2 regions of the Bradyrhizobium sp. UFLA01-814 genome follow, and region 2 is predicted to be linked to the other one. Evidence: predicted binding sites of a transcription regulator. Region 2 holds the regulator's gene; the other holds the start of a gene.
The links. Region 2 encodes LexA, which represses DNA repair genes until DNA is damaged. Its sites were predicted from a motif close to TGTTCNNNNTGTGTTCNG; they were not measured.
Positions count from the first base shown of each region.

Region 1: a site for LexA is predicted at 1,951-1,968, ahead of PMN64_RS07405 (PA0069 family radical SAM protein). Genes of this name have one in related genera too.

Region 1 is NZ_JAQOSR010000015.1:61,589-65,402, forward strand. It holds gene PMN64_RS07395 (GNAT family N-acetyltransferase) at 175-1,116, opposite strand; gene PMN64_RS07400 (glycosyl transferase) at 1,256-1,825, opposite strand; gene PMN64_RS07405 (PA0069 family radical SAM protein) at 1,990-3,156, shown strand; gene PMN64_RS07410 (VOC family protein) at 3,278-3,724, shown strand.
Region 2 is NZ_JAQOSR010000089.1:31,370-35,183, reverse strand. It holds gene glp (gephyrin-like molybdotransferase Glp) at 1-1,154, shown strand, start outside; gene lexA (transcriptional repressor LexA) at 1,399-2,103, shown strand; gene PMN64_RS25110 (hypothetical protein) at 2,361-2,789, shown strand; gene PMN64_RS25105 (hypothetical protein) at 2,935-3,162, shown strand; gene PMN64_RS25100 (ComEC/Rec2 family competence protein) at 3,159-3,814, opposite strand, start outside.

The DNA.
Region 1 (3,814 bases), on a different contig from region 2:
CGATGCGCAATTGCGCATCTGAGGGCATCGCGCAGCGATGAGCCCGGAATCTCAAAGGCGAGCTGCCGTAGCCCGGATGGAGCGAAGCGAAATCCGGCGCAGTCTCTTCCGCGGCCCCGGATTGCGCTGCGCTCCATCCGGGCTACGCAGTCCAGACTTCTCGGCGCTGCGGCTTTACAACTCCAGCTCCCAGGTCTCGCCGACCAGGTCGACCCCAAAGCTGTGATGCTTCTCTTCTTTCACCCGCTGAAAACCGGCGCGGGCGTAGATGCCGCGCGCGGCGACCAGGATGCTCTGGGTCCACAGCGTCATCTTTTTGTAGCCCTTCTCGCGCGCGGCGCGGATGCATTGCTCGACCAGGGCGCGGCCGACGCCGAGCCCGCGCGCCTTCTCCTCCACCAGCAGCAGGCGCAGCTTGGCGACCCCGTCGCCGCCGTCGACCAGGAAGATCGAGCCGACCGGCTCGCCGTCGACCTCCGCGATCCAGCAATGCTCGCGGGCGGGATCGAACGATCGCAGAAACTGCGCGCAGATCTCGGCCACCAACGCCTCGTAGCTGATGTCCCAGCCATATTCCTCCGCGTAGGCTTGTCCCTGCCGCGAGACGACCCAGCCCATGTCGCCGACGCGATGGCTGCGCAGCAGGAAGCCGACCGGTTTCCCGGCGGGCGGCTCCAGCGATAGCTCGATCGTGCTCATGGCGCGCACCACCGCGGCGCGACGGTCGCTGTCCATCTGCTTCAATAGCGCCCCGACCTCGCTGCGCGAGCGGCTGTCGAGATCGGCGGCTGCGGTGCGGCCCTTGGCGGTGAGGGCCACCTCGTTGACACGCTTGTCGGCCTTCGACGGCTTGCGGGTCACGATCTGGCGCTTTTGCAGCGCCGCCAGCGTGCGGCTGACGAAACCGGCATCGAGATCGAGATCGAGCACCAGGTCGGTTGCGGTGCAATTTTCGCGATGCGCGAGCTCGTAGATGATCCGCGCTTCCTGCAGCGTGAATGGCGAGTGCAGCAGCTTCGGCTCGATGATGCCGAGCTTGCGGGTATAGAACCGGCTGAAGCCGCGGATCGCGGCGACCTGGCTCTCGAGGGTGGCGTCATGGGAATTTGATTTCATCAAATATATTATTTGACGGAATCAAATAATCCGCAAGGGCTTTGTTCAAGCTTCAGTTCTGAAGACAGAACCTAAGCTTCAGGCTTGTTTTGACGCGTTTTCTTTACGCGAACCGGTGCCCACTTCGCTTGAAAACGCTTCAAGCCACCATGATCCGGCTGCGCAGCATGGTGCGGGAGGAGCGGCCGAGCCGGCGCAGCAGGCGCGCCTCGGAGCGGCGGGCGTCGGGCCGATAGCCGCCGATCCGCTCGTAATGTTCGCGCGCGATCAAGAGGCCCTGTTCGGCCGAAGGCCCGGTGATCATCCGGGCGACGAATTTGAGGCCGTCGCGCAGGCCGGGGTCGGTGTAGGGCGCGCGGGCGTAGCGGAAGATGCCGGCGCGGTCCTTGCCGCTGGCCGCCACCATCTGGATGAACTGGGTGGATTCCTCGATCCAGCCGGCATCGAGCACCGCGCCCGGATGCAGGAACATCAGCCAGGGCGACCGCGCCTGCCGCGCGCCTGCCGCAAGCGCCGCGGCGCGCGTGCCCTCGAAGCGCAGGAAGCGGCAGCCGGCGACGTCGGCGACGCGCTCCATCACATCGCCGTTGCTGCGGTCGACCAGCAGCACTTCGCGGATGACACCCGCGGCCGCGCCCGGCACCAGCGCCGCCAGGGTTGCGACCGCGGTGCGCTCGACGCCGTCGGTTGGAATGATCACGCTCAGCATGATTTTGAGGCTTCGATGGCTCAAACGATGGAGAAACTCCGGCCGTGTTATCACCTTGTCATATTCAAAGCAGCCTGTTCGCCTGCAGAATTTTGTAGCAAGGTTCTGTGGAATTTCTCCGTTCATGTTCTTGATTTGTTCTCGTGCTGTGTTAGCTTCAGAACATGAGCCGAGCATCCTCTCATGCCCTCAAGCACCCGCCGGTAACGGCGCCCTCCGATAACCCGGCGGGTGCACCCACCCCTTTTCGCGAGCTTGCGGTCGCGATCGAGCGCGAGCGGCGGCGCGGCCGCGGCGCGCAGTCCAACGCCAGCGGCCGCTACGAGGCCGAGGCTCGCGTCGCCTTCGACGATGGCTGGCAGAGCCTCGAAGATTTGCCGCCGTTTACGACCAGCGTGGCGCTCGACACCTCACGCAAGGTGATCACCCGCAACGACTCGCCCGACATCGGCTTCGACCGTTCGATCAATCCCTATCGTGGCTGTGAGCATGGCTGCGTCTATTGCTTCGCGCGGCCGACCCACGCCTATCTCGGCCTGTCGCCGGGGCTGGACTTCGAATCGAAGCTGTTCGCCAAGCCGGACGCACCCGCGCTGCTCGAGAAGGAACTGGCGGCGCCGGACTACGAGGCCCGGATGATCGCGATCGGCACCAACACCGATCCCTATCAGCCGATCGAACGCGACCGGAAGATCATGCGCAGCGTCCTCGAGGTGCTCGAGCGCGCCGGCCATCCGGTCGGCATCGTCACCAAGTCGGCGCTGGTCGTGCGCGACATCGACATCCTGGCGCGGTTGGCCAAGCGCAATCTCGCCAAGGTCGCGCTCTCGGTGACGACGCTCGACCCGAAGCTCGCCCGCACCATGGAGCCGCGGGCGTCGACCCCGCCGAAGCGGCTCGAGGCGATCAAGCGGCTCGCCGACGCCGGCATCCCGACTACGGTGATGGTCGCCCCCGTGATCCCGGCGCTGAACGACTCCGAGATCGAGCGCATCCTCGATGCCGCCGCGCATGCCGGCGCCAGGGAGGCGAGCTACGTGCTGCTGCGCCTGCCGCTCGAGGTGCGCGATCTGTTCCGCGAATGGCTGATGGCGAACTATCCCGACCGCTACCGTCACGTCTTCACGCTGATCCGCGACATGCGCGGCGGCCGCGACTACGACTCGCAATGGGGCACCAGGATGAAGGGCACCGGCCCGATGGCCTGGATGATCGGCCGCCGCTTCGAGATCGCCTGCGAAAAGCTCGGCCTCAACAAGCGGCGGACCAAGCTGACCACCGATCACTTCGCCAAGCCGAAGCGTAGCGGACAGCAGCTCAGTCTATTCTAGGCGGACCCGTAGCCCGGATGAACGCAGCGAAATCCGGGGCTCGTCGACCCGTGGCCAAAGACGTCCCGGATTGCGCTTCGCTCCATCCGGGCTACGAAGACGTCAAACAGTGAGTGCAAACATGAGTAACACCCCGACCGCACGCTTCACCGTCCTCACGCTCGGCGTCAGCGACATGCGCGCCAGCATCGACTTTTATGAATCACTCGGCTTCACCAGGAAGATGCGCGCGACCGGCGAGGAGGTTGCCTTCTTCGAGACCGGCGGCACCGTGCTCGGCCTGTTCCCGTGGCATCTGCTCGCCGCCGATGCGGGGCTGCCGGATCAGCCGCGGCCGTCAGCGTTCCGCGGCGTCGCGATCGCCTGGAACTGCAACGACGACGCCGAGGTCGATCGCGTGATGGCGTTCGCGCTGTCGAAAGGCGCGAGGCTGCTGAAGCCCGCGCAGCCCACCAGCTATGGCGGCTATTGCGGTTATTTCGGCGATCCCGACGGCCACGCCTGGGAAGTGGTGCGCGCGCCGGGCTTTGAGGTTCGCGACGACCGCCGGGTGTCAATTCCCGATTAGAGCGCCGATCCCGATTGGAGCGGCGAATTGAATAACGGGGAAGGGCGCCAGGTTCCAGGTTGCGCCGCGGGCCGGGCTTGATCACGATCC
Region 2 (3,814 bases):
CGGAGGAGATGGTCGCGCTCGATGCCGCCTACCACCGCACCCTGGCGCACGACCTCGCCGCGCTGCGTACCCAGCCGCCGCAGCCGATGTCGGCGATGGACGGCTATGCGGTGCGCGCCGCCGATGCGGCTGACCTAAAGGCCCGGCTCAAGGTGATCGGCGAAGTGGCCGCCGGCCGGCCGTTCGAGCGGACGGTCGGCGCCGGCGAGGCGGTGCGGATCTTCACCGGCGGCGTGATCCCCAATGGCGCCGACGCGGTGATCATCCAGGAAGACACCGCCGTCGACGGCGGCGACCACATCACGATCACGGAGGCCGCCAGCGTCGGACGGCACATCCGCCCGGCCGGGGTCGACTTCCGTGCGGGCGAGGTGCTGCTCAGCGGCGGCAGCCGCCTGTCCGACCGCGCGCTGTCGCTGGCGGCCGCCATGAACTATCCGGAACTTGCGGTGCGCCGCCGCCCGAAGGTCGCGGTGCTGGCGACCGGCGACGAGCTGGTAATGCCGGGCTCGCAGCCCGGCCCCGGCCAGATCGTCTATTCCAACGGCTACGCGCTGCGGGCGCTGGCGCGCGCCGAGGGCGCCGAGACCATCGACCTCGGCGTTGCCGCCGACACGGTGGAGGCGACCACGGCCGGCATCCGCCGGGCGCGCGAGGCCGGCGCCGATGTCCTCATCACGACAGGCGGCGCCTCGGTCGGCGACCACGATCTCGTCAAGCGGTCGCTGGAAGCCGAGGGCGTCGACATGACGTTCTGGCGGATTGCGATGCGGCCCGGCAAGCCGATGATGCACGGCCGGCTCGGCGCGATGCGGGTGATCGGCCTGCCCGGCAATCCGGTGTCGTCCTATGTCTGCGCCTTCCTGTTCTTGGTGCCGTTGATTCGGGCGCTCAGCGGCCGGAAAGTGATTCATCATCGCCGCACGAGCGCCCTGCTCGGCCGCGACCTCGCCGCCAACGACCAGCGCGAGGACTATCTGCGTGCACGGCTCGAAGCGCGCGAGGACGGCACGCTGATCGCAACGCCGGTGACGCAGCAGGACTCGTCGCTGCTCGGGAATCTCGCTGCGGCACGGGCACTTCTCGTGCGTCCGCCGTTCGCGGCTGCGGCCGTCAAAGGCAGCGAATGCGAGATCCTGACACTGCCCGAATAAGGTTTTTCGCGCCCCGCCGATTGTGCGTTGCCTGATCCGTTCACCGGAAATTAAGTGGTTGCGGAACACATATCGAACATATAGTGTCCGTTCATGATTTGTTTCGAGTACTGGTGTCTACAATCGGGAAGCCGGGTGGAAGCAGGTGCATTGAGCACATGCTCCTGAGGTCAGGCCCCGCCTGCAGGCCCCACCAGAAGAGTCTCGGAATCGAACGACGCTATCAACCGGGGGAATACTCGAGATGCTCACGCGCAAACAGTACGAACTTCTGCGTTTCATCAATGAACGTCTGAAAGAGGCCGGCGTACCGCCCTCCTTCGACGAGATGAAGGATGCGCTCGACCTGCGCTCGAAGTCCGGTATCCACCGCCTGATCACTGCGCTGGAGGAGCGCGGCTTCATCCGCCGCCTGCCGAACCGCGCCCGCGCCATCGAGGTCATCAAGCTGCCCGAACTCTCGGCCGGCGGGGGCAACGGCCGCCGCGGCTTCACGCCCAGCGTCATCGAAGGCACCCTCGGCCGGCGCGCCAGCACGCCGCCGATCGCCGAGGACGACGGCAACCGTCCGGTCGCGGTCCCCGTGATGGGCCGGATCGCCGCCGGTACGCCGATCGAGGCGCTGCAGACCCGCAGCCACACCATCAGCGTGCCGCCCGACATGCTCGGCGCCGGCGAGCACTATGCGCTCGAAGTGCGCGGCGACTCGATGGTCGATGCCGGCATCCTCGACGGCGACATGGCGCTGATCCAGCGCAACGACGTCGCCAATACCGGCGACATCGTGGTGGCGCTGATCGACGAGGAGGAAGCCACCCTGAAGCGCTTCCGCCGCCGCGGCGCATCGATCGCGCTCGAGCCGGCCAACACCGCCTATGAAGTGCGCATCCTGCCGCCGAACCGGGTCCGCATCCAAGGCAAGCTGATCGGGCTTTATCGCAAATACTGAATTGCAAATACTTGCGGCGGCCGGGAACGAGCAACACGTCGGATCGTTCCTTGCATGATAGTGTAGCGTACGGCCTGCCCGATGCGCTCCGATACCTCTCGCGCAGCGTCGCGTGTTTGTGATCGGAGGCGGTCTCGGACCAGTCGTACAATCGCCCAGAAACGAGCAGAAGCTCGTTCGCTATCGTCCACTCTGGTAGAGGCCCTAATGCCTCAAGGAGAGGCACGGGTCGCTACCTCGAAATGAGGAGCCATCCGATGTGTGACTATAGTCTGCACGCCGTGGCATCGCGCCCCGCCATTGTCGGAGAGACGCTGATCACGACGACGTTCCGCGGCACGTCGACCCGCGGCTTTGCTTCGGAGAACGATCCCACTGTCGCGGTCTGCATGCTGCCGGGCACCGAGCTCGCTTTCGCCGAGAACGTTCGCTACGACAGCCGCTGGATCTGGACCAAGACGCTGAACTATCGCGTCGGCGTATTCAACGAAGTCGAGCCCGACGTGCCCGATCGGCATCATGACGCGGTCGAATTCCCCGACGGCAGCCATGTCCTGGTGACCCAGCTGGTCGAGGGACAGCGCGTCAGCGTGCTACAATTGCCGGCGCTGCATCCGCCGGTCGAGCACAAGCCGAAGGTCGTCGAGCGGCGGCCCTCCGCATTCGCAACGCTGTTTTTGGGTTGAGCGCATCGTCGCCGCGGAATGAGCTGTTCGGCGGCGGATGACCTAAGCAATTTCGGGCGACCCCGGACTTCCGCTTCCGGGGCGCAGGAGGAGGTTTGCGTCGGCCGGCGCCTTGGCGCATCATCGGGCACGGAGGACGTGTGCGGTGGTCGATAAGGTCACATGGCAAAAGGCTGGACGCGTCACGGAACCGGGCCGCTACATGTTCCGGTTCGGTTGGCTGACGGTGACGGCCGACGACCTGAAAGTCTGGGAGCAATTTCCCGAGGCTTCCTTTACCCTCGTCAAGAAGCCCGACGCCGGCCCCGATTCCGACGAATACCATCTCGGCCTGTTCGAGCTGCCGAGCGGCCCCTCACCGGACCACCGCTAATCATCGCCCTGCAGATCGGTCTCGGCCGGCGTCGCGTCCACGGCGGGCCGCGGCGCGGCGGCCGGCGCGCGCAGCGTCGTCTCGCTCTCGCCGTCGCCCGGAACCGCCGGCGACCACGGCCGGTCGATCCCGCCGGGCTTCACCGCATCGACGGCGTAACCGTCCCTGATCCGCCGTAGCACCAGCGCGCCGTGGCGGCGCAGCCGCTCGGCATCGATCACCGAGGCCGCGCAGCCCTGCGGCGCCGGCCGCGCGGTCACGATCAGGCCTGCGCGCTCGCAGTCGTCCGCCAGCGCCTCCGGCCGGGTCGCGAGCGCGACGAAGGCGCCGCCAGGTCCCTGGGCCACGCAGCCGCCGGCATCGCAGGAGACGCCCTCGCCGAGCGACGCATCGGTGGCGGTCCGCGCGTCGGCGTCCGCCGCCAACCACTCCTTGACCAGGAACGCATCCTTGGCGCTGTGCATCAAATGCAGCCGCCCGTCACCGCCGCGCACCGCGACGTTGCGGCCGTCACCGGAGACCAGCACGTCCGGCTGCGGCACCCTGAGCGCCCAGACCGACGCCATCACCAGCAGCACCGCACCCGACCAGCGCAGCGGCGTGCGCAGCAGCCCGAGCAGGATGATGCCGGCACTCGCTGCGATCAGCGGCC